Regions from separate parts of the Stenotrophomonas sp. 3(2025) genome, predicted to be linked through region 2. Evidence: predicted binding sites of a transcription regulator. Region 2 holds the regulator's gene; each other region holds the start of a gene.
What was found. Region 2 encodes FliA, which starts transcription of late flagellar genes. Its sites were predicted from a motif close to TAAAGTTTNNCNNNCNNNGGCCGATAA; they were not measured.
Positions count from the first base shown of each region.

Region 1: a site for FliA is predicted at 3,930-3,956, ahead of ACUXVE_RS13250 (methyl-accepting chemotaxis protein). Genes of this name have one in related genera too.
Region 3: a site for FliA is predicted at 4,333-4,359, ahead of ACUXVE_RS06085 (GGDEF domain-containing protein). Genes of this name have one in related genera too.

Region 1 is NZ_JBQOIF010000016.1:34,720-42,384, forward strand. Features, by position in the region: gene ACUXVE_RS13230 (Imm26 family immunity protein) at 1-442, opposite strand, end outside; gene ACUXVE_RS13235 (GAD-like domain-containing protein) at 564-1,679, opposite strand; gene ACUXVE_RS13240 (hypothetical protein) at 1,802-2,329, opposite strand; gene ACUXVE_RS13245 (hypothetical protein) at 2,397-2,612, opposite strand; gene ACUXVE_RS13250 (methyl-accepting chemotaxis protein) at 2,711-3,901, opposite strand; gene hflD (high frequency lysogenization protein HflD) at 4,076-4,690, opposite strand; gene mnmA (tRNA 2-thiouridine(34) synthase MnmA) at 4,687-5,829, opposite strand; gene ACUXVE_RS13265 (NUDIX hydrolase) at 5,826-6,287, opposite strand; gene ACUXVE_RS13270 (hypothetical protein) at 6,289-6,777, opposite strand; gene clpS (ATP-dependent Clp protease adapter ClpS) at 6,891-7,217, shown strand; gene ACUXVE_RS13280 (APH(6) family putative aminoglycoside O-phosphotransferase) at 7,263-7,665, opposite strand, start outside.
Region 2 is NZ_JBQOIF010000030.1:27,064-34,728, forward strand. Features, by position in the region: gene ACUXVE_RS18200 (ParA family protein) at 1-262, opposite strand, end outside; gene motD (flagellar motor protein MotD) at 267-1,280, opposite strand; gene ACUXVE_RS18210 (flagellar motor protein) at 1,282-2,022, opposite strand; gene ACUXVE_RS18215 (chemotaxis protein CheA) at 2,169-3,995, opposite strand; gene ACUXVE_RS18220 (protein phosphatase CheZ) at 3,998-4,603, opposite strand; gene cheY (chemotaxis response regulator CheY) at 4,603-4,995, opposite strand; gene ACUXVE_RS18230 (RNA polymerase sigma factor FliA) at 5,015-5,758, opposite strand; gene ACUXVE_RS18235 (MinD/ParA family ATP-binding protein) at 5,755-6,642, opposite strand; gene flhF (flagellar biosynthesis protein FlhF) at 6,629-7,665, opposite strand, start outside.
Region 3 is NZ_JBQOIF010000005.1:181,869-189,533, forward strand. Features, by position in the region: gene nfi (deoxyribonuclease V) at 4-684, shown strand; gene ACUXVE_RS06075 (cation diffusion facilitator family transporter) at 712-1,686, opposite strand; gene ACUXVE_RS06080 (TonB-dependent siderophore receptor) at 1,857-4,103, opposite strand; gene ACUXVE_RS06085 (GGDEF domain-containing protein) at 4,391-5,806, shown strand; gene ACUXVE_RS06090 (MFS transporter) at 5,847-7,028, opposite strand; gene ACUXVE_RS06095 (winged helix-turn-helix transcriptional regulator) at 7,108-7,557, shown strand; gene ACUXVE_RS06100 (metallophosphoesterase) at 7,632-7,665, shown strand, end outside.

The DNA of each region.
Region 1 (7,665 bases), on a different contig from region 2:
GGCAATGAATGGAGTTGGTCGCGTTCACTTTGCTCCAGTCCCCGGGTACGCCGTAGACGAAGAAGTACTGTTCAAGGTCAGCCGCATGGACCAGTTCATGTCGACCAATGATCCGCCACTCTCCATCCTGATCGATCTTCCTATCAAAGAGTGAGTAACTATCCAGAATGACCGGGTTCATCAGGGGCGTAGATTGCTCCAGATTGAAATCGTCAAAGGTCGGCTCTCCGCGGCGGGTTTCAAAGATGTGGGCGGAATGACCCATGAGGTTCTTGGCAATGATCTGTCCGAAGTAGTAAAGCCCATCATTGCGAGTAAAGCAGAATATGTCGCCTGCGCGGATGAAGCGGAGCATCGTTCGATGCTTCTTGGTCCAGCCATTGAGAAGGTCACCGGTGATTCCAGCTTCTTTCTTCGTCCTCTTTGGTGCTGGCTTCGCCATAGGGTTTCACTCAATGTCCGATTCAGGAGGAGTCGAGTATTGAAGAAGCTGATCACCAGGGTCCATGCAAACAATCCGAAACGGCCCGCCCTACCCAGCGACATCCACGCATGGCGTGGATCTACCTGTTGCCGGCATCCGGTTGGCTCGGCGGCTTACCGGGCGCTATCCCGGCAAGCGCTTCCAGCTCGGCGAGGCGATCCGCCTTCACCAGGTGCGCCGCATTCCAGCCACCTTCGGAAACCGCAGGCGAAAAGCTGTAGATCTCATCGAGAGCCAATGGCCCTAGTCGTTCACGAGCACGTTCATACAGAGGCTGCTCATCCTCGTCGGTGACATCAAGATAGGGGCCATCAAGCAGCGTCAGCAGGTACTCCAGATGCCAGTCGCGTTCAGCTGCGTCGCCGGGGCTTGGTGCATCCGAGTCCGCTGAGACGTCTCCGCTGTGTGCATCGACGCTGATGTGTATCGCGGTAGTCTCACCGCACATCAGGATCTGGCCGAAGGCTGTCACGGCATAAACGTGAAACGTATCTACATCTCCCAGTGGATTGCCGCGCAGATACCCCTCGACAAGCGATGTGTACCGCCCGGGATCAACCATCGCCAACTTGTCGCCGCGATAGCGTGCGAACCCATCGCGGCGCCACAGTGCCAGCAGCAGGTTGGGCAGCACGCCTTCCCATGCCGCGAGGGTGGCGTCGGGAACTGCTTCAGCCCTGGAGCTCGGAATGAAACCCTGAAGAAACTCGCCGGAATCCAACCCTGTCGCAGACAATTGGGGGCTCGGCACGGCCAAGGCATTTGAACTCGTTCCGCTTGGCAGGCGGTCAAGGAAGGAGAGCAGTGCCTCCGCACGTGCAAGCTCCCGGCTCCCCTCGTGAGTTGGAATGACGGTCGCTGAGCTTCCGGAGACAATCAGCAGTGTCCCCGCAGCAAGCCCGTGCCAAGGCTTGGCCAGCACCAGATAGCGTTCTGGTGTTTCGTCGAGATCAGCGTCCAGGATGACGACCTGCGGACCACCCTGCAGGCAGCCGGCGGAGACCTCGACGGTTGCGTCGGTTGCACCTGCATCAGGATCGTTCACATCCATAGGCGCGGAGTACGGCTGCTGGAAATCGCCGAACGACTGGAGAGCTTGATGAAGCGAAAGTAGGGAGTCAGGATCCAGGGCAAGCGGTTCTGCGGCAACCGGGAGCTGCAACGCAACTGAAAGGCAGAGGGCGGCACTGGTCATCGGGCTGAGGGCTGATCTGAACCGAAATCGGCCCTGCACGATGAAGGTCGGCTCGGCGGAGGTCCATGCAAAGAATCCGAAACTGCGCGACTCCCCCGACAATATCCACGCATGGCGTGGATCTACTGCGGCGCGGTAACCAGCCGCTGCGGGAATTCGGACCGCAGCCGTGCGCGTACCGCTTCGACCACCTCTGCATAGCGTCGGCGCTGGATGAAGTAGCCCATGTAGAACAGCGGCAGGGCCACCAGCATCGGCCACGCAGCGGGCCGGACGAGGATGACCGGCACCAGCATCAGTGTGAGGCCCAGCGCGAACCAGCTGCACAGTCCGAGCACCCGCACCTCCCTGCGCCGTGCGTCGATCATCACCCGCCCGCGCATCAGCGGAAAGTAGCGACCGCCAACGCTCGGTGCGAAGCTCTCGCGAAAGGCGACACTGCCGTCCGGCAGCCCGCGGAATACCAGGCGAAGCCAGGTATCGGCCGGCAGGTCATGCTCCAGCCCGGCCAGTGAAAGCTGCGCCAGCTCTGCCGGCGTAGCGGCGATGCGCCGGTTGAACAGCGCGATGCCTGTGCGGAAGAAGAACGGCGCCCAGAGGACCAGCAGCAGGACTTCGATCAGCAGCAAAGCGATCAAGGCGATGGCCATCGGTCTTCCATGAAAGGGACCGGCGCATCATGCCACGTGGGCAGATGCATCCACGCATGGCGTGGAGCTACTTCAACGCACTGCCATCCAACCCCAGGTCCCACGCCAGACCCAGCACGTCATCGCCGGCTGCCGGTGGGGCAGGGCGCGCGTCGGCCAGCTTCTGCAGCTCCTGGATTTCTTCGCGGGCCACCTCTTCCAGCTGGCGCAGCTGCTCACGTACGCCCGCATTGCGCGGACGCTCGTTCTCGTTGATCGGGGGCAGGGCGCGGATCAGGGTCATGGTGCGCTTGCAGGATGCATCCAAAGGCGGGTCACACGCAAAGGCCCCGGCAGAACCGGGGCCTCGCACGCTGCCGGAAGGGGCAGCGGACATCAGGATCAGAACAGCTCGACCGTACCGGCGCCCATGCTCTGCTGGGCAACCGGCTTGTGCGGCGGGCGCTCCCATTCGCTGCGCAGTTCGCGCAGGCGGTTGCCGGTGCGCTGCAGGGCAGAGGCGATTTCTTCGTCGAACACGCCGCCATTGCGATGCAGCAGTTCCTGCAGGGCCACCGCTTCGCGGTTGATCGCGGTCAAGCGGTCCAGGTGGGTATGCACGCCACCCAGGGCCTGGGTGGCGATGTCCTCGAACTGCAGGGCACGCACGGCTTCGGCCACGCTGCCATCGATCGAGCGCGCGCAGTCGGACACTTCGCGCATGCCGTCACCCAGCGAAGCGTTGATCTGCGCCACGTTGTCCAGCATCGCCGCCGCTTCCTGGCGCGCTTCGCGGGAGCGGTCCATGTCACGCGAGGCCATGTGCGAAACCGTCTCGCGGACCTTGGCGATGGCGTCCTTGGAGCTGTGCGCCAGCTTGCGGATCTGTTCGTTGAAGGTGGTCGAACGCTCGGACAGGTTGCGGACCTCGTCGGCAACCACGGCGAAACCACGACCGGCTTCACCGGCACGCGCAGCTTCGATGGCAGCGTTCAGCGCCAGCAGGTTGGTCTGGTCGGCAATCGACTTGACGTCTTCCAGCAGCGCGAAGATGCCATCCAGGTGCTGCGCCATCTGGTCGATGTGCTGCACGGTGGTGCTGCTCTGGCCGCTGACCTGCTCCAGCGCTTCCACCAGCTGTTCCATGCGGTGGCTGGCGTGCTGGGCGAAACGGGCAACGTCGAGGCCGGCGCCGCCTTCGTCACCGGCGCGGTCGACGATGCGTGACAGGGCCTGGCTCTGCTGGCGCGACTTGCGGTTCATGGCATCGAAGCTGCCGCCGAGGCTGGAGACGGCCTGGCGGATCAGGTCGCGGGCGCGTTCCACTTCACCACGCGAACCGTCGATCTCGTTGCCGACGAAGTTGCGCAGTTCGGTCAGCAGCTGGTCCTGCTCACGCAGGACACGGGCATGTTCCGGGGAACGGTGCGCCTGGGCGCGGGCGGTCCACCACGCAAAGCCGAGCCAGCTCAGCGTCATCGTGGTCAGGATCGCCCAGCGCAGGGCGGCCGGCCATTCGAAACCGATGGCGAAGGGGAGCAGCAGGGTCAGGGCCAGGGGGGCGGCCAGACGGATGAAAATGCGTGAGTACATGGACGTTCTCGGGAGGTGCACGGAGGATGTATCGGCCGTACCCCCTTTCTCTTTAACGTCGATGTGCTCTCTGAATGCGCCGGATTTCCGGCGCCGTCCGCCGGGCATGGCCCGGCGCTGCCCTCGCGGCGCTCGATCGGTAGCGCCGGGCCATGCCCGGCGGGCTCCCCGCCCTCAGGCCAGCTGCCGGTCCACGGCCTCGACCATCGCCTTGCGGCTGAGCAGGAAGTCCCAGTAGCTGCCACCCAGCTGCCGCCACAGTACGGCGGCGCGCACGGCGGCCAGCAGCAGTGCACGGATCTCGGCCACCACGCCGGCCTGGCCCAGGTAATGCGGGTTGCCCTGCACCATGACCCGCGGCTTGAGGTGGCTGATGGTGTCCGCATACAGGCCGCCCAGCGCGGCCAGAACATCCGGGTGGCCGCTGTCACCCAGCTCGGTGGCCTGGCGCTGGGCGCGCTCGATGCCCGAGGCGACCTTGTTCACGGTGGCGCCGTCCTGCACGAACCGGCGCTCCAGCTGCAGTACCGACAGGGCCAGCTTGGGCAGGATCGGGTCCTGGCCCTGGCTGCGGAAATAATTGTGCAGCAGGCGCAGGCCGGATTTCAGGGCGTGCCGATCGCCAAAGACCGCCTGCGGCGAGGCCGCATCGATGCGGAACACGCTGTCCACGGCGGTGCGCACGGCAGCGGCGTCGGAGTGGCCGGTATCGGCGATACGGCGTACCTGCTGCAGGGCCTGGGCAATGCCGGCCAAAGCCAGAACGCGGTCGTCGACAGTGAAACTCATGCAGCGATTACCTCAAAAGGAGAAGGGGTGGTGCGCAGGCGCTGTTCCAGCGGCGCGTCGGTGGCGGCGATCACCGCGCCACCCAGGCAGACCTCACCGTCATACAGCACCAGCGATTGCCCGGGGGTGACTGCACGCTGCGGCCGGGCGAAGGTGACCTGCACGCTGCCGTCGTCCAGCACGTCCACCGTGCACGGCTCATCGGGCTGGCGGTAGCGGGTCTGCGCGGTGCATTCAAAACGCCGTGCCGGCGGTGCGCCGGCAATCCAGTGCGCGGTCTCCGAGCGCAGCCGGCTGGACAGCATCCACGGGCTGTCACGGTCCTGATCCACGTACAGCACGTTGCTGGCCACGTCCTTGCCGACCACATACCAGGGCGCGGCAGGGCGGCCGCGCACGCCGCCGATGTTCAGGCCTTCGCGCTGGCCCAGGGTGAAATAGAAAACGCCGGGATGTTCGGCGATCACGCTGCCATCGCCAGGATCGAGGATCTGCCCGGCCTTGGCCGGCAGGTAGCGTCCAAGGAACTCACGGAAATCGCGCTCGCCGATGAAGCAGATGCCGGTGGAATCCTTCTTGGCGTGGGTCGGCAGGCTGACGTCGCGGGCAATCCGGCGCAGGTCGCTCTTTTCCAGGTCACCAATCGGGAACAGGGTGGCCGCCAGCTGCTCCTGCCCCAGCTGGTGCAGGAAGTAACTCTGGTCCTTGGAGCGGTCGGCGCCGCGCAGCAGCAGCCACTGATGGCCGCGCTGGGCAATGCGCGCGTAATGGCCGGTGGCGATCCGCTCGGCCCCCAGTTCGCGGGCCGCATCAAGGAAGTGCTTGAACTTCACTTCGCGGTTGCACAGCACGTCCGGGTTCGGCGTGCGGCCGGCGGCGTACTCGGCCAGGAAGTGCTCGAACACGCCCTGCCAGTATTCGTTGGAGAAATCGCGGAAATGGAACGGAATGCCCAGCAGTCCGCAGACCGCTACCGCGTCGCGGCGGTCGTCCTCGGCGCGGCAGTCACCGCTGCCGTCGTCGGCCCAGTTCTGCATGAACAGGCCGGCCACGGCCTCGCCCTGCTGCACCAGGCGCCAGGCAGCCACGGAAGAATCCACGCCGCCAGACACGCCAACCATCACCCGAGGGCTGCTCATGCGACCTCCCGGACCAGTGCAAGCGGATAGCGCTGGCCGGCCAGGTAGTCGGCCAGCACCTGCCAGACCAGCGGGCTGCGCTGGCGTCCGGCGGCGGCCTGCAGTTCGGCCGGGGTCATCCACAGCGCCCGATCGATGCCGGCATCCAGCGGCCGCGCCGGGTCGTGCGAGACCGGGCGCGCGGCATAGCAGAAGCGCAGGAACGGGGTGCCGTCACCGGCGGTCCACTGGTAGCAGCCGATGAAGGCGGTCAGTTCCACCGTCCAGCCGGTTTCCTCGACGGTCTCGCGCAGGGCGGCCTCGGCCAGGCTTTCACCCGGCTCCAGATGCCCGGCCGGCTGGTTCAGCACCTGCCGGCCCTCGATGGTTTCTTCCACCAGCAGCACCCTGCCGCCGTCGACCACCACGGTGGCGACGGTTGCATGCGGTGCCCAGCGCGGGTCCGGCGAGGCGTTCAACTCAGAGATCGTCCTTCTTGGTCAACTCCAGCTCCATCGCGTCGGCGGTGCGGATGGCCGCATCGATGGCGTCGCTGAGCTGGTCGGCGGTGGCGTCGGCATCGATCTTCACCACGAACATCGCGGTCGATTCCTGCTTCACCCAGCCGCCCATCTTGGCGTCCTGCGAATCCTCCAGCAGGCGGTTGGCCACGGCCACCGGGAACTGCTTGGTCTGCGAGGTGTAGCCCGGCGACCAGATCTCGCGGATGTTGTGGGTACCGAAGTCTTCCACCGACGAGCGCACATAGACGATCTGGGTGCGATCGCCTTCGACATCGAACACCATCTGGTAATCGCCGTCTTCATCGACCTCGTAGGTGTAGCCCAGCTTTTCCAGGTGACGGGCAACGGCCCTGTCGGCCTTCGTGCTGTCAGTGGTGGTCGCAGCGCCAGCGGTGCCCGCGGCAGCCAGGGCGATCAGCAGGGCGGAGAGAAGGGTCCTTTTCATGAAGATCCTGTGAAACCAAGTGTGTGGGAAGGTGCAATTGTGACGGCGGGCGCCCGTGCCGTCCATTCCATGCAGGGCCTGCGCACCGCCGTCGCAGCCCTTATAATCGGCAGATGCCTCGCGAGTCCGCCCCCGATTCCCACCACGAGCACGGCGTTGCCGTGGAGCCCGCGCGCCCGGAAGTGGCGCCGCCGCCGTTCTACCAGGTCATGCTGCTCAACGACGACTATTCCCCGATGGATTTCGTCGTGGACGTCCTGCAGCAGTTCTTCAACATGGACCTGGACAAGGCCACCCAGGTGATGCTGCACGTCCATACCCGTGGCCGTGGCGTCTGCGGTGTGTTCACCCGCGAAGTGGCCGAAACCAAGGTGGCCCAGGTCAACGAGTACGCGCGGATGAACCAGCACCCGCTGCTGTGCACGATGGAAAAGGCCTGACACTGGCGCGGCGTGCCCACCAGGGTGGGCGCCTGCCAGGTCCAGTCACGCCTCCGCCAGCGCCTGCAGGGCCATCACGGCCACCGCCTCATCGATGTCGGCCGGGTCGCCATCATCCCTGAACCACACCGCTGACAGGCCGGCACTGGCCGCGATCCAGCGCAGCAGCCGCGTGCGCCCGAGATCGGCCAGCCGGCAGACCTGTTCCACCCGGGCATGGAAGCGCTCGGGCCGCGTTGCCACATGGATGCCCGGCCCACACAGGTCCGGGTTGCTGAACATCGTGGTGTAGTCGAACGCACGATCGCCCAGCAACCGCTTCGGGTCGATCGCCAGCCAGCCGCGCGCGCCGAAATCCAGCACGTTGTCGTGATGCAGGTCGCCATGCAGGGGCCGGATCTCCTGCTCGTCCTCCAGCAGTGCCATCGCCAGCGATCTGCACTGTTCC
Region 2 (7,665 bases):
GTGCGCACACGTAATCGAGTCCGCCGATGTTGCTGGCATGGCTGAGCGCGGACAGGTCGGCCGGCGGTGCGCCGAACAGTTCCAGCACGCCGGTCGGTGCCGGCTCGATCGGCACGCCGAAGGCGCGGGTCAGCGAGGCATGCGGATCGAGATCGATCAGCAGCACGCGGTGGCCGAGCGCGGCCAGGCCGCGACCGAGGGCGAGGGTGGTGGTGGTCTTGCCGACTCCGCCCTTCTGGTTGGCGACTGCCCAGATGCGCATCGGATTACTCCTTCATTGCCGGGGGAACGGCGGCGCCGACACGGCTGCCAGCCGGCACCGGTGGCAACTGCACCGGTGCGATGGGGGAAGTGGGGGTGGTGGCCGGTGCGGTGGCGGCCTGTTTGCTGGCGCCGCGGGCAGCGCCGGTGGCGGCATTCAGGCGCTCGCCGAGCGGGTCCACCGAATGACTGGTGTCGGCCAGGATGATGACCATCACCCGCCGGTTGCGATTGCGGCCCTGTGCGGTGTCGTTGGCTTCGCGCGGGCGGAACTGGCCGTAGCCGACCATCGCCAGCCGCGATGGCTGCAGCCCCTGGTCGGCAAACAGATGCACCACGCTGGCCGCGCGCCCGGCCGACAGTTCCCAGTTGGACGGGAAGGTGGCGGTGGCGATTGGCACGTTGTCGGTGTGTCCTTCCACGCGAACGCTGTTGGGCACGTCGCGCAGCACGCCGGCCAGGCTGGCCAGGGTGTCGCGCGCATGCACGTCCAGCGCCGCCGAGCCGGTCGGGAACAGGATGTCGCTGTTGATCTCCACTTCGATCCACAGTTCGGTACGGCGCACGCTGATCATGCCGCGGTCGATCAGTGGCGCCAGCGCCGCGGTCAGGCGGTCGGCGATGCTGTTGAGCTGGCGCTCGGCACGCGCGATCTGTTCCTGGTCGTGCACCGACACCGGCATGCGCATCTGCGAGGCCATCGCCGGCAGCAGGGTGGGGTCGTGCGAGGGCGCGGGAGCGGACGGCCCGATCTTGGTGCCGGACTTGATCACCGACGGGCTGTCCCAGCCGCCGCCCTGCACCTGCTTGTTGCCCACCTGCACCGGATTGATGGTGCGCGGCGCACCACCGAAGGCATCGGTGAGGGCGTCGGCCATGATCCGGTACTTGCCCTCGTTGACCGAGGAGATTGCGTACATGACCACGAAGAAGGCGAGCAGCAGCGTCATCAGGTCGGCATAGGGGATGGCCCATGCCTCGTGATTGGCGTGCTCTTCGTGGTGCTTGCGGCGGGCCATGTCAGTGCAGGAAGCCGGAGAGGTTGGTTTCGATGTTGCGCGGGTTCTCGCCCTGGGCAATCGAGATCAGGCCTTCGATGACCATTTCGCGGTCGCGGCTGGAATGGGCGATGACGCCCTTCAGCTTGGCGGCGATGGGCAGGAACAGCAGGTTGGCCGAGGCGATGCCGTAGATGGTGGCGGTGAACGCGGCGGCGATGCCGTGGCCGAGCTTGCTCGGGTCGGCGAGGTTCTTCATCACCGCGATCAGGCCGAGCACGGCGCCGATGATGCCCAGCGTGGGCGCATAGATGCCCATGCTTTCAAAGACCTTGGCAGCGGCCTGGTCCTGGTGCTCCTGGCTGCCCAGTTCGATCTCCAGCATGTGCCGGATCGATTCGGGTTCAACGCCGTCCACCAGCAGCTGCAGGCCCTTGCGCAGGAACGGGTCCTGCTGCGCTTCCACCTGCGATTCCAGGCCGAGCAGGCCCTGGCGGCGGGCGATGTTGCTCCACTCCACGATCTGCTGGATCAGTTCACGACGGTCGCTGTGCGGCGGCCGCACGACCCAGCGCACGATCTTGAAGGCGTGCTTGAACACCGCTGGCGAGGTGTGCAGCAGGATGGCGGCGATGGTGCCGACGATGACGATCACGAACGCCGCAGGCGACCACAACGACGCCAGGCCGGCGCCCTTGAGGATGCTGCCACCGACCAGCGAGGCCAGGGCGAGGAAAAGTCCAATGAGGCTGAGTCTATCCATGGGTCCGGTATCGGCTTGTATGAATGGGACTTGAGACACCGGTAGGTCGTGTACAGACGGTAGTCACAGTTTTCGGGTCGCCGGGCATGGCCCGGCGCTACCCTGCGGGGCCGTTTCCGGTAGCGCCGGGCCATGCCCGGCGGGCTTCAGCGCAGCCCATCCACGTCCAGGATCAGGGCCATGCGACCATCGCCGATCAAGGTTGCACCGGCATAACCGCGCAGGCCGCGCAGGGCCCTGGGCAGTGGCTTGATGACCACTTCCTCACGGCCGCGCACCTGGTCCACCACCAGCCCGAAGCGTGCTTCACCGGCCTGCAGCACGACGATCGTCAGCAGGGGCGAGGCGGCCGGCGTCACATCCAGCCATTGCCGCAGGTCCACCAGCGGCAGCGTGTGCGAGCGACGGTCAAGCACGGCGCGACCGTCGAACCAGCCCAGCGAGGTGCGCGGCGCATGCAGCACTTCCATCACACGGGCCAGCGGCAGCGCGTAGACGTCTTCGCCGGCCTGCACCAGCAGGGTCGGCAGGATCGCCAGGGTCAGCGGTACGCGGATCATGAAGCGGCTGCCGCGGCCCAGTTCCGACTGGATCTGGATCTGCCCGCTCAGTTCGCGGATGCGTGACTGCACCACGTCCATGCCGACGCCGCGGCCGGAAATGTCGGTGACCTGCTGCTTGGTCGAGAACCCCGGCAGGAACACCAGGTGCAGGCATTCCTCGCTGCTCAGGCGGGCGGCGGCTTCCGGATCGATCAGGCCCTTCTCGCGCGCCTTGGCGCGCAGTTTTTCCGGATCGATGCCGGCACCGTCGTCCTGCACTTCGATGCTGACGTAGTCGCCTTCCTGCTGTGCCGACAGGCGCACGTGGCCCATCCGCGGCTTGCCCTGCGCTTCGCGCAGGTCAGGCATTTCCACGCCATGGTCGATGGCGTTGCGGACCAGGTGCACCAGCGGGTCGGCCAGCGCTTCGACCAGGTTGCGGTCGAGCTCGGTTTCGGCGCCGATCAGTTCCAGGTCCACTTCCTTCTTCAGCGAACGCGCAACGTCGCGCGCCACCTTCGGGAAGCGCGAGAACACCTTGCCGACCGGCTGCATGCGGGTGCGCATCACCGCCGACTGCAGGCGTGCGGTGGCGATATCCAGCGTGGACACGGCGCGGTCCAGTTCTTCGTCGCGCAGGCGCGTGCGCAGCGTCTTCAACCGGTTTCGTGACAGCACCAGTTCGCCGATCAGGTTGACGATGGCGTCCAGGCGCTTGGTGTCCACGCGCACGGTGTGTTCGGCTTCGGCGACAGGCTTGTTGGGTGCGGGCTTGGCAGCGGGCGGGGCCGGCGAGGGCGCCGGTCGCGGTGCCGGTGCCGCAACAGCCGCTGCGGTGGTGTTGCTGCCCGGGGCGGCGCCGCCGTGCAGCTGGTCGAGCAATGCCTCGAACTCGTCCTCGCTGATCATGTCGTCGGCCTTCTTCGCCGCCGCCACGGTTGTCGGCGCCTTGCCGCCATGCAGCTGGTCGAGCAGGGCCTCGAATTCGTCGTCGGTGATCAGGTCGCCGCCGCCCGCACCCGGCGTCGCGGCCGCAGGCGCGGCAGCGCCGCCGCCATGCACGTCGAACTGGGCGACCAGTTCGGGCGGGGCAAAGCCCGGCTCGGTGCCCGAAGACACCGCGTCAAGCATCGATTGCAGGTAATCCAGTGACTGCTGGGCGGCATCGAAGTGATGCGCCTGCAGGACGGCCTGGCCGGCGCGTGCGGCGCCCAGCGCTTCCTCGGCGGCGTGGCACAGCTCGACCATTGCGGTGATGCCGAGGAAACCTGCGCCGCCCTTCAGCGTGTGGTAGCCGCGGAACACCGCGTTGAGCTGTTCATTGTCCTGCGGTGCCTGTTCCAGCGACACCAGCTGTTCGCCGAGGCGATCCAGGATCTCCTGGGCCTCGATGATGAAATCGGCAGTGATGTCGTCGGCTACTGCGCCCATGGTTACAGCCCCAGATCCGACAACAGGTCGTCGGCGTCGTTCTGCGAGACCGCATGGCGGTCCAGTCCCTTCAGTGCCGGCCCAGCCAGTTCCGGATCGGTGCGATGCTGTTCCGGCGGCAGGCCGAGCGCGCCGAAGCCTTCGTGCACGCGGCGGACGATGCCCACCACGCGACGGATGATCTGCCCGGTCAGGTCCTGGTAGCTCTGGGTCAGGGCGATCTCGGTGAGGTTGTGGCGGATGCGGTCGAGCTGTACGTCCTGGCCCGGCTGCAGGCCGTCGGCGCGCAGCTGTTCGGTCAGGCTGCGGCACTCTTCGGCCAGGTCCAGGGTGCGGTGGGTGGCCTGTTCGGTCATCGCCACCACGTGGTCCAGGCGCGCGCAGGCATCGTCCAGCTCGCCGGCTTCATCGGGCACGGTCGGCAGTTCGCCCAGCGCCTGGCCCAGCTCGCGGGCGAGCCGCGAAAGGCCGCTCATCATCGGCTGGGTGCGCAGCGCGACCAGGCCGTCGATGCGCTGGCGCCACGCCGCCTCGTCGCCGGATTCCAGTGCATCCAGTGCTTCCTGCAGGCGCAGGGCGAGGGCGCTCTTGTCGACCGTGGTATCCATCAAGCGCTGGCCGCCAGGCGTTCGAAGATCTTGCCGAGCTTCTCTTCCAGCGTCTGTGCGGTGAACGGCTTGATGATGTAACCGTTCACGCCGTTCTGCGCCGCTTCGATGATCTGCTCGCGCTTGGCTTCGGCAGTCACCATCAGCACCGGCAGGGTCTTCAGCTTGGCATCGGCACGGATGGCCTTGAGCAGTTCGATGCCGGTCATCACCGGCATGTTCCAGTCGGTGACCACGAAGTCGAACGGCTGGCTCTGCAGCAGCGACAGCGCGGCATGCCCGTCCTCGGCTTCGGCGGTATTGGTGAAGCCCAGATCGCCCAGCAGGTTCTTGACGATACGACGCATGGTCGAGAAATCGTCGACGATCAGGATGCGCATGTTCTTGTTCAAAGCAGAGTTCCTTTGTTGATCAGCTCTCGAGGCCGGCGTCGGCCGCCTCGAAAATCTTCAGTCGGCCACGCAGGCGCAGGACCGCCTGGCCGTGGATCTGGCAGACCCGCGACTCGCTCACGCCGAGCACTGCGCCGATCTCCTTCAGGTTCAGTTCCTGCTCGTAGTAGAGCGACAGCACCAGCTGTTCGCGCTCGGGCAGGTGGCCGATGGCATTGCCCAGCTCGCGGCCGAATTCACCGCGCTCCAACACCTGCTGCGGGGTCGGGCCGCCCTGGGCGACGGTGTCCAGCTCGCCCTGGTCTTCAATGCGCGACTCCAGGCTCAGTACCTGGCCGCGCGAGGCGTCCTCCATCAGGCGCAGGTACTCGGGCAGCGGCATCTCCATCGCGGCGGCCACTTCGGTGGCACTCGCGGCGCGGCCGGTGCTCTGCTCCAGGCGGCGGATGGTGGCCGCAGCGTCACGCGCACGGCGGTGCACCGAACGCGGTACCCAGTCGCCACGTCGGATCTCATCGATCATCGAACCACGGATGCGGATCGAGGCGTAGGTCTCGAACGAGGCGCCCTGGTCGGCGTCGTAGCTGCGCGAGGCTTCGATCAGGCCCATCATGCCGGCCTGGATCAGGTCGTCCACCTCAACGCTGGCCGGCAGGCGTGCGGCCAGATGGTGGGCGATGCGCCGCACCAGGTCCGAGTGCTGGGCGATGACCTCGTTGGCCGCCGTGCGCTGGACCTCTCTGTACTGGGCGGCGCCTTTCATGCGGCCACCCCGCGCTGCTTGATGATGCGTTCGAGGAAGAACTCGACGCCCCCGCGCGGCTCGGTCGGTGCCTGCCAGCGGGCGGTGCGGCGGGCGATCTCGGTGATCGCCAGTGCCGACGGGCTGGACGGATAGGCCTTCACCACCGGCTGCTGGCGCTGCACCGACAGGCGCAGCCAGTCGTCCTGCGGCACGCAGCCGAGGTAGTTCAGCGAGACATCGGCGAGGAATTTCTCGCAGACGCGGGTCAGCTTCTCGTACAGCACGCGGCCTTCGTTGGGGTCGCGCACCATGTTGGCCACCACTTGGATGCGGTCCACGCCACGTTCGCGTGACAGCACCTTGATCAGCGCATAGGCGTCGGTGATCGAGGCCGGTTCATCACAGACCACCACCACGGTGTCCTGCGCGGCCTGGCAGAAGGTCAGCACGCCGTCGGTGATGCCGGCGGCGGTGTCCACCACCATGATGTCCAGCTCGCGCTCCAGTTCGGAGAACACGTTGACCAGGCCGACATGCTCGGCCGGGGCCAGCTCGGCCATGTGCCGGCGGCCGGACGCAGCCGGTACCACCAGCACGCCGTTCGGGCCTTCGATGATCACGTCATCCAGGCTGCAGCGGCCAGCGACCAGGTCGGCCAGGGTGTTGGTGGGGCTCAGGCCCAGGATCACGTCGATGTTGGCCAGGCCCAGGTCGGCGTCCAGCAACAGGGTGCGTTTGCCCATTCCGGCAAGCGCCACGGCCAGGTTGGCCGATACGTTGGTCTTGCCGACGCCGCCCTTGCCGCCGGTCACGGCAATCGTGCGCACAGGGCCCAGCGGCTCGCTGCGGGTCGCCGTCAGCGGGAAGGTGGTGGTCAGCTTGGCGTACTCACGCGACGGCATGGTTCAACTCCGGGTTGCAGGGCATATCGGCCGCGCGGCGCAAATCTTCAAGGCGAAGTACAAGATTGGCTGCACTGGCCCGGTGCAGGTCGTCCGGGACGTCCTGGCCATCGGTCACCCAGGTGATCGGCAGCTTGTGGTCCACCGCCACCGACAGGGCGTTGCCGAAGCGGCCGGTCTCGTCCAGCTTGCTCAGCACCAGGCCCTGCAGGTTGGCCGCGCCGAAGCGGCGGACCACCTCGTCCATGTCGCCGAAGCTGGTGTTGGCCGGCAGTACCAGCAGGGTGCGGACCTGGCGGGCGGCGCGCAGCCACTGCAGCTGGGCGGCCAGCGCACGGTCGCGCGGGCCCAGGCCAGCGGTGTCGATCAGCACCAGCTTGTAGTCCTTCAGGCGTTCCAGCAGCTGGTCCAGGTCGGTACCGCTGTTGGCCTCGTGCACGGCGATGCCGAGCTGGCGGCCGTAGCCGTACAGCTGTTCGCGGGCGCCGATGCGCATCGTATCGGTGGTGACCAGGGCGACGTCGCGGGCGGCATGGGCTTCGGCGAAGCGCGAGGCCAGCTTGGCGATGGTGGTGGTCTTGCCGGCGCCGGTCGGGCCGACCAGGGCGATCACGCCGCCTTCCTCCATCGGATCGACCGGGGCGATCGGCAGCTTGCGCGAGATCAGCCCCAGCATCAGGCCGCGGCCGCGATGCGCTTCGGTTTCCAGCGGGATCTGCATGGCCACGTCGCGGGCGATGCCGGCATCGAAGCCGTACTCGTCCATCAGGTCCAGTGCCGTAGCGCGCACCGGACTACCGCGCAGGCGCTCGTCGGTGAAGCGGTTCATCTCGCGCTCGATCACCTGGCGCATGCCGGCCACTTCCTGGCGCAGGTGGCGGATCTCGGCGTCATCGGCGACCAGGGTCAGCGCGGGTGCTGGCGCCAGCGCCGGCATCGGTGCCGGTGCAGCCTCGGTCGGCTGCACGGCAACCGGCGCGCGTGAGGCTTCGTCTTCGGGGGCCGTGGTGGCCTGCAGTGCAA
Region 3 (7,665 bases), on a different contig from region 2:
CCGATGAATACACTGATCGACCCCGGGCGCTGGGAAGGCAGCGTCAGCGCCGCCCGCGAACAGCAGAAGCAGCTGGCGACCCGCGTGCAGCGGCAGGACCGGCTGCCCGCTACCGTGCGCTGGCTGGCCGGGCTGGATGTCGGCTTCGAGGAAGACGGCGCAATCACCCGCGCTGCGGCCGTGTTGCTCGACGCGGACACCCTGCAGCCGGTGGCGCAGAAGATCGCCCGCATCCCCACCGTGATGCCCTATATACCGGGCCTGCTCAGCTTCCGCGAACTGCCGGCGCTGCTGGCTGCGTTGGCGTTGCTGCCGCGCGCACCGGACCTGGTGTTCGTCGATGGCCATGGCATCAGCCATCCGCGCCGGCTGGGCATTGCCGCACACCTGGGCGTGGTGACCGACGTGCCGAGCATCGGCGTGGCCAAATCGAAGCTGGTGGGCCGCTTCATCGAGCCCGACCCTGAGGCCGGCGCGCACACGCCGTTGCTGGACGGCGGCGAGCAGCTCGGCTGGGTACTGCGCAGCAAGCTGCGCTGCAAGCCGCTGTTCGTCGCCGGCGGGCATCGGGTCAGTGCCGATACCGCGCTGGCCTGGGTGCAGCGCACGCTGCGCGGCTATCGCCTGCCCGAGCCGACCCGGCTGGCGGATCGGCTGGCCTCGCGGCGCGACGAACAGAGGTAGCGCCGGGCACCGGCCGCCACACCCGCTTCAGCGATGCACGTGACCGCGATGGCCCTGCGCATCGGCAGCGGCATGATCGTGCCCGGCGTGATCGTCGTCCTTGCCCGCCGACGGCTGGCCACAGGCTTCGCCGCAGTGGTCGGCTTCGATCTGCAGGGTCACGTGTTCGATACCGAAATCATCGTGCAGGCGATCACCGAGTTCGCGCCGCAGGCGGTCGGCGTCGTCGCCTTCGCGCATCACGATGTGCGCGGTCAGTGCCGGCGTGCTGGACGCCAGCGCCCACACGTGCAGGTCATGCACGTCCAGCACTGCGTCGTGGTCGGACAGGCGGTCGCGGACCCTGGCCACGTCCATGCCTTTGGGCACGCCTTCCAGCAGCACGTTGATGGCTTCGCGCATCAGCACATACGTGCGCGGCAGTACCCACAATCCGATCAGCACGGCCAGGATCGGGTCGATCGGCCTCCAGCCGGTCCATTGGATCAGCAGTGCGCCGGTGATCACCGCCACCGAGCCGAGCATGTCGGCCCACACTTCCAGGTAGGCGCCCTTCACGTTGAGGCTTTCACCGCTGCCGGCCTGCAGCAGGCGCATGGAGATCATGTTGATCACCAGGCCGACCGCTGCAATCACCAGCATGCCGGTGGAGGCGATCTCCTGCGGCTGGCGGAAACGACCGATGGCTTCCCACAGGATGTAGCCGGCAACCACGAACAGCATTGCGCCGTTGATCATCGCGCCCAGTGCTTCAAGACGGGCATAACCGTAGGTGCGGCGCGCATCCGGCGGGCGCCGGCTCAGCCGCACGGCCACCAGCGCGATCATCAGCGCCAGGGTGTCGGTAGCCATGTGCGCGGCATCGGACAGCAGTGCCAGACTGTTGGTCCAGAACGCACCGACCACCTCCACGACGAGGAAGGTGGAGGTCAGGCCGAGCGCCCACCACAGGGGTTTCTCGTGGCGGATCTCGGATGGCAGGTGATCGTGGTCGTGACCCATGGCAACAGCTCCTTAGCGATGGGAGTCAGGCTACGCCGGCGGGTGTCGGGAAACTATCACGGTGTTTATAACATTGCAGGCCACCGATACCTTCGCCGGGCATGGCCCGGCGCTACCGGGTAGCGCCAGGCCATGCCTGGCGGGCGTAGCCGAACAGCAGCCGCGCGCGGTCAGAAGCCGAAACGCAGGCTGGCCCAGTACGCGCGGCCGGGTTCGTTGTAGGTCGCCGCACCGGCGTCACTGCTGTTGGCCTCGCGGAACAGGCGCTTGTCGGCCAGGTTGTTGACGCCGAAGCCCACGCTGACCATGTCGGTCACCTTGTAGCGCGCGCTCACGCCCCAGACGTTGTACGCGCCGCGGGTCTGCAGCACGGTGGACGCATCGCAGTTGGCGGTGCAGCGCGGATCGTTGTTGATGTTGGCCGTGGCCGGTTCCTGCTTGCCGTAGAAGGTGCCGGTCAGCAGCAGCGACAGCTGCTCGGTGGCCTGCCAGTCCAGCATGGTGTTGACGGTGTACTTGGGAATCACCGACAGCGGCTGGCCGGTGCTCTTGTTTTCGTTCTCCACCATGTAGGTGAAGTTGTTGCTCCACTTCAGGTGGTCGCCCTGCTCGCCCAGCAGCGGGATCACCAGGTTGCCCTCGAGCCCCTGCACGATGGCCTTGGGTGCATTCTCCCAGCGGAAGATGCGGCCCTTGCGGTCGGCCGTCAGCCCGATCTGGGTGTAACCGGCCTGGATCTTGTCCTTGTAGTCATTGTGGAAATAGGTCAGCGAGGCCTGCCAGCCGCTCTGCGGTGCCCACTCCACGCCCAGTTCCTTGTTCAGGCTGGTCTCTGCCCTGAGATCCGCATTGCCCTGCATGTAGCAGCCGGCGCCCAGGCTCGGCAACGCGTTCGGGCAGCCGTTGCCACGGGTGTAATACAGATAGTCCGGGTTGGACTGGTACAGGTTCGGCGCCTTGAAGGCGCGTGCGATGCCGCCCTTGACCACCCAGTCACTGTTGAGCCGGAACTGCGCGTTGAGGCTCGGACTGGTGTTGTTGCCGAACTGGCTGTGATGGTCGAAACGCAGGCCCGGGGTCACGATCCAGCGCTCGCCGAGGTAGATGTTGTCTTCCACGTAGACGGCGGTGGTCTGTGCATCGGCCTTGCCGCGTGCACGATCGGCCGAAAGACCCGGAATGCCGCCACCGCTGCTGCTGGACTGGCTCATCGAATAGGGATCGGTCAGCCGGCTGTCGAGGTACTCGAACCCCAGCGTCCACACGTTCTCCGCGCCGCCGAGGGTGGTCGGGAAGCTGACTTCGCCGTCCAGCTGGTAGTTGCGCAGGCGCGAGGTCGACCAGTCGGCGCCATTGAAGCTGCCTTCCGGGCCGCCGGCCAGGCCTTCGTTGATGCGCGAGTTGTTGACCCCTTCCACCGCTGCGGTCAGCCGCGAGCTGACATCGCCCCAGCGTCCGCGATGGGTGATCGCGCCGGTGGTGCGATACATGCGGTTGGTCTCGGCCTGCTGCTCGGCCAGCGCGGCCAGGTCGACACCGGTGGAGGTACCAGTGGTACTGACCGCACGATCGCCGGCATAGATGTTGCCCTGGCGGCTGGTACCGGCCTCGAACTCGACCACCTGGTTGGCGGTCACGTCCCAACGCAGCAGCGCGTTGACGTCGCGGTTCTTGACGCCTTCGCGGCCCGCCGGCGGTACCGCATTGGCGCCGGTGGCGAAGTCGCGGTTGAGATCCAGCGAATCGGCATCGGTCTTGTTGAGGTTGCCGTACAACCGGAACGACAGCGTGTCGGTCATCGGCCCGCTCAGCTGCAGGCCGAGGCGCTCGCTGCCGCCCTCGGCACTGTGTTCGGGCACCAGGCCGTACAGGTCAACCGCACCGGTCAGGTCGCCGGTCGGGCGCTTGGTGATGATGTTGACCACGCCACCGGAGGCACCCGAGCCATAGCGTGCCGCCGCCGGGCCACGCAGCACTTCGATGCGTTCGATCATTTCCGCCGGCACCCAGTTGGTATCGCCGCGCGTGTTGCGCTCGCCACTGCGGCCCATGCGCACCGCGTCGCGTGCACCCACGCGCTTGCCGTCGATCAGGATCAGGGTGTTTTCCGGCCCCATGCCGCGCAGATCGATCTGCCGGTTGTTGCCGTACTGGCCCGATGCACTGTTGCCGGTCAGATTGACGCCGGGCATCGTCCGCAGCAGTTCGGCGATGTCGTTGACCGGCGGCCGCTTGGCGATGTCCTCGGCGGTGATGGTGGAGGTGCCCAGCGCCTGCCGCGCGATCTGCGAGGCAGTGACATGCACGGTGTCGATATCGGTGGCATCGGTTTCCGCATGGGCGGTGACGGCAGCGGTGGCCAGCAGTGCAGCGACGGCGAGCGCCAGCGGGCGCGGTGAAAGAGTGTTTGCAGGCATGTTCTGAACCTTCTGGCAGGGCAACGGAAGCCTCTGGCATAGGGCACGAGGCGGCGACGGGGGAGGCGGAACGATCACTGCGGGATGCCTGCAGGTCGGTTCCTGCCGTCATTTTTTCATAAATGCGATTGATTCTCAAATGCGTCAACGCATTGCGGCATCGGCCGGCGTGTGCTTCATCCGCGTTTTTCGGCCTGCATGGCGCTTAAACTGGCCGGCTTCCCTGCCATCAACCGTCGACAGCTGCGGCCGATACCGTGGTCTGTTGTGCGCCGTTAGAGATCGACGTGGATACACCCCAACTGGACGAAGCCAGCCAACCGCTGGCCCAGGCCTGGCAGCAGTGTCTGCTGCTGGCCGGCCCCGCCGCCGCCGCGCTGCTGCATGCCGTGGCCGCCGATGCACCGCCGACGCTGGCGCAGCGCTTCTACGAAGTGCTGCTGCAGGACACGCGTGCGCGCCGCTTCCTGTCCCACGAACAGGTCAAGCAGCGCCTGCAACCAGCGATGCAGCGTTGGTTGGCCCAGCTGCTGACCACCGATGCGGATGGCATTGCCGCTACCGTCGCCGCACAACGGGTGATCGGCGATGTACACGCACGGGTCGGTATTCCGGTGGACCTGGTGGCCCGCGGTGCGCGCGTACTCAAGCACGAGCTGTTCATCCGCCTGCGCGCCGATGCCGCTGACAACGACACCGCCTTCGCCGCCATCGATTGCCTCAGCGCGATCATGGACATCGCCATGGAAGGCATGACGCTGGCCTATACGCACGCCCGTGAGCGGTCTTCGCGCACCGATGCGGCGTACCGGCTGTTCTCGCTGGTGCAGAACGTCAGCACCGAGCGCGAGCGCCAGCGCGCCCTGCTGCTGGATTGGGAAAACAGCCTGCTGTACACCCTCGCCGGCCATGCGACCGGGACCGACAACGCCAGTCTGGCAAGCTCCGAGTTCGGCCTGTGGTTCACCCACAAGGGCATTCCCAGCTTCGGCGAAAGCAGCGAGACGCAGCAGGTGGGCCAGCTGATGGCACGCATCGACAGCCGCCTGCAGCGCGCCACCGATGAAGATCCGGCACGGCGGCTGACCGCCCTGCCGATGATCCGCGAAGACCTGGCCACCATCCGCAACCTGATGACCCTGCTGTTCGAACGCATCGGTGAACTGGATGCGGGCAGCGATGCGTTGACCAACCTGCTCAACCGGCGCTTCCTGCCGACCGTGCTGCGCCGGGAGATCGAGTTGTCCACGCGCAACCACACGCCGTTCTCGTTGTTGCTGCTGGACCTGGACCATTTCAAGGCGATCAACGATGGCCACGGTCATGACGCCGGCGACCGCGCGCTGCAGCACGTTGCCGCCCTGCTCGGCCAGCAGACCCGTGGCAGCGACTACCTGTTCCGCTACGGCGGCGAGGAGTTCGTGGTGGTGCTGGTGGCGGCAAGCGAGTCGCAGGCGGAGGTGATCGCCGAAAGCCTGCGCCGGCAGATCGCGCAGTCGCCGATCACCCTGCCCAACGGACAGACGCTGGGCCTGACCGCGAGCATCGGCGTGGCCGGACACGATGGTCATCCCGATTACGAGCGGCTGATGGCGCGTGCCGACGCAGCGATGTATGCCGCCAAGCGACAGGGCCGCAACCGGGTGGTGGTGGCCGACGACGCACTGCCGGAAGCTCCGGGACGACGCGCGCTGCAACGTTGAGCCTGCAGCGCGCGTGACGTGGCGTCGGACGGTCTCGACGCTACGCAGCGTCCTTGCGCGGTATGCGCCACGTCGCCCACCACGTCAGTGCGACCAGCGCGATGCCCGCGCCCAGCGCGCACACCGCCGGCCACCCATAGCGCGCCTGCGTCCAGGTGCCTGCCGCAGCCCCCACACCGCTGCCCACGGCATAGAACAGCATGTACAGCGCCACCAGGCGTCCATGCTGTTCGGCCGGTGCACGCAGCAGCAGGGCCTGGTTGGACACATGCAACGCCTGCCCGCCCAGATCCAGCACCACTACGCCCAGCAGCAACAGGGCCAGCGAATGCGGCAGGCCCAGCAACGGCACCCAGGCGACCAGCATCAGCAGCAGTGCCCCCAGGCTCACCCGGTGGGCAAGGCCACGATCCATCCAATGCCCGACCCGCGCTGCCAGTAGTGCGCCGATGATGCCGGCCAGGCCCAGCGCGCCGATGGCAGCGGTCGACCAGTTCAACGGCGGCGCCGACAACGGCAGTGGCACCGCGGCCCAGAACACGTTGAGACCGGCAAACAGGAACAATGCCAGCGGCCCGCGTTCGCGCAGCGCGCGATCCTGCCGCAGCATATCGGCCATCGAACGCAGCAGGTTGCGCCACGACGGCGGCATTGCGGGCACCGGCACGTGCGGCAGGCGCTGCCACAGCAGCAGTGCCAGCGCCGCCATCAGCAATGCCGACAGCAGGTACACCGCGCGCCATCCCGCTACGGCGGCTACCGCACCTGAGACCACGCGCGCCGATAGGAGGCCGATGAACACGCCGCCCTGGACCATGCCGACCACCCGCCCGCGTTGCTCCGGTGCAGTGAGGTTGGCGGCGTAGGCGATCAGTCCCTGGGTGAGCGCGGTACCCAGCAGACCCGCCAGCAGCATGCCCGACAGCAACCACGCGGTACTGCGGGCGGCGGCCAGCCATAGCAGCGCCACCACCAACGCCAGCAGTTGCATCCGCAGCAACCGACGGCGATCGCCACGGTCGGCCAACGGCAGCAGCCCGAGCAGGGCCAGCACGCTGCCGGCCTGGGTGGCAGCCAGCACTGCACCGGCCACGGCGGCATCCAGGGCGAAATCATGGGCCAGGCGCTCCAGCAGCGGCTGCGCGAAATAGACATTGGCCACGCTGGCACCGGCAGCAATGGCGAGCAGGCCCAACACGGGGCGGGACAGCGAAGGCATCATCAGTGCGGTTGCATTTTGAAACCAGATGCACGGTAGCGCCACTGGTTTTAAACTGCAACCACAATCGATGGAGTCCGCCATGCACGCCAACAGCCCCTGCCCCGTGGCCCGCAGCGCCGATCTGCTCGGCGACCGCTGGGCGTTGCTGGTCATCCGCGATGCCTTCGATGGCGTCAGTCGCTTTGGCGATTTCCAGCGCAGCCTGGGCGCGGCGCGCAACATCCTCAGCGACCGCCTGCGGCGCCTGGTCGAGGCGGGGCTGCTGGTGCAGCAGCCCGCCGCCGATGGCAGCGCTTACCACGACTATGTGCTGACCGCGGCCGGCCAGGACCTGTTTCCGCTGCTGGTGGCCCTGCGCCAATGGGGAGAACGGCATTGCTTCGCTGCTGGCGAAGCGCACTCGCAACTGATCGAATCCAGCAGCCGCCGGACACTGCCCTACATGCAACCCCATGGCCGTGACGGCCAGCCCGTGCGCGCCGCCGATACCCGCGTGCGCAAGCTCAAGGGGGAAGGCGGCCGGGCCTGATCCGCCCGTTCGCGCACACCGGTGGCGTCCGTGGGCGGTTAGCATCGCTCGTCTCCTGCCGCTGGATGCCGCCGATGCCGAACCACGCCCGAACCCTGTCGATCCTGC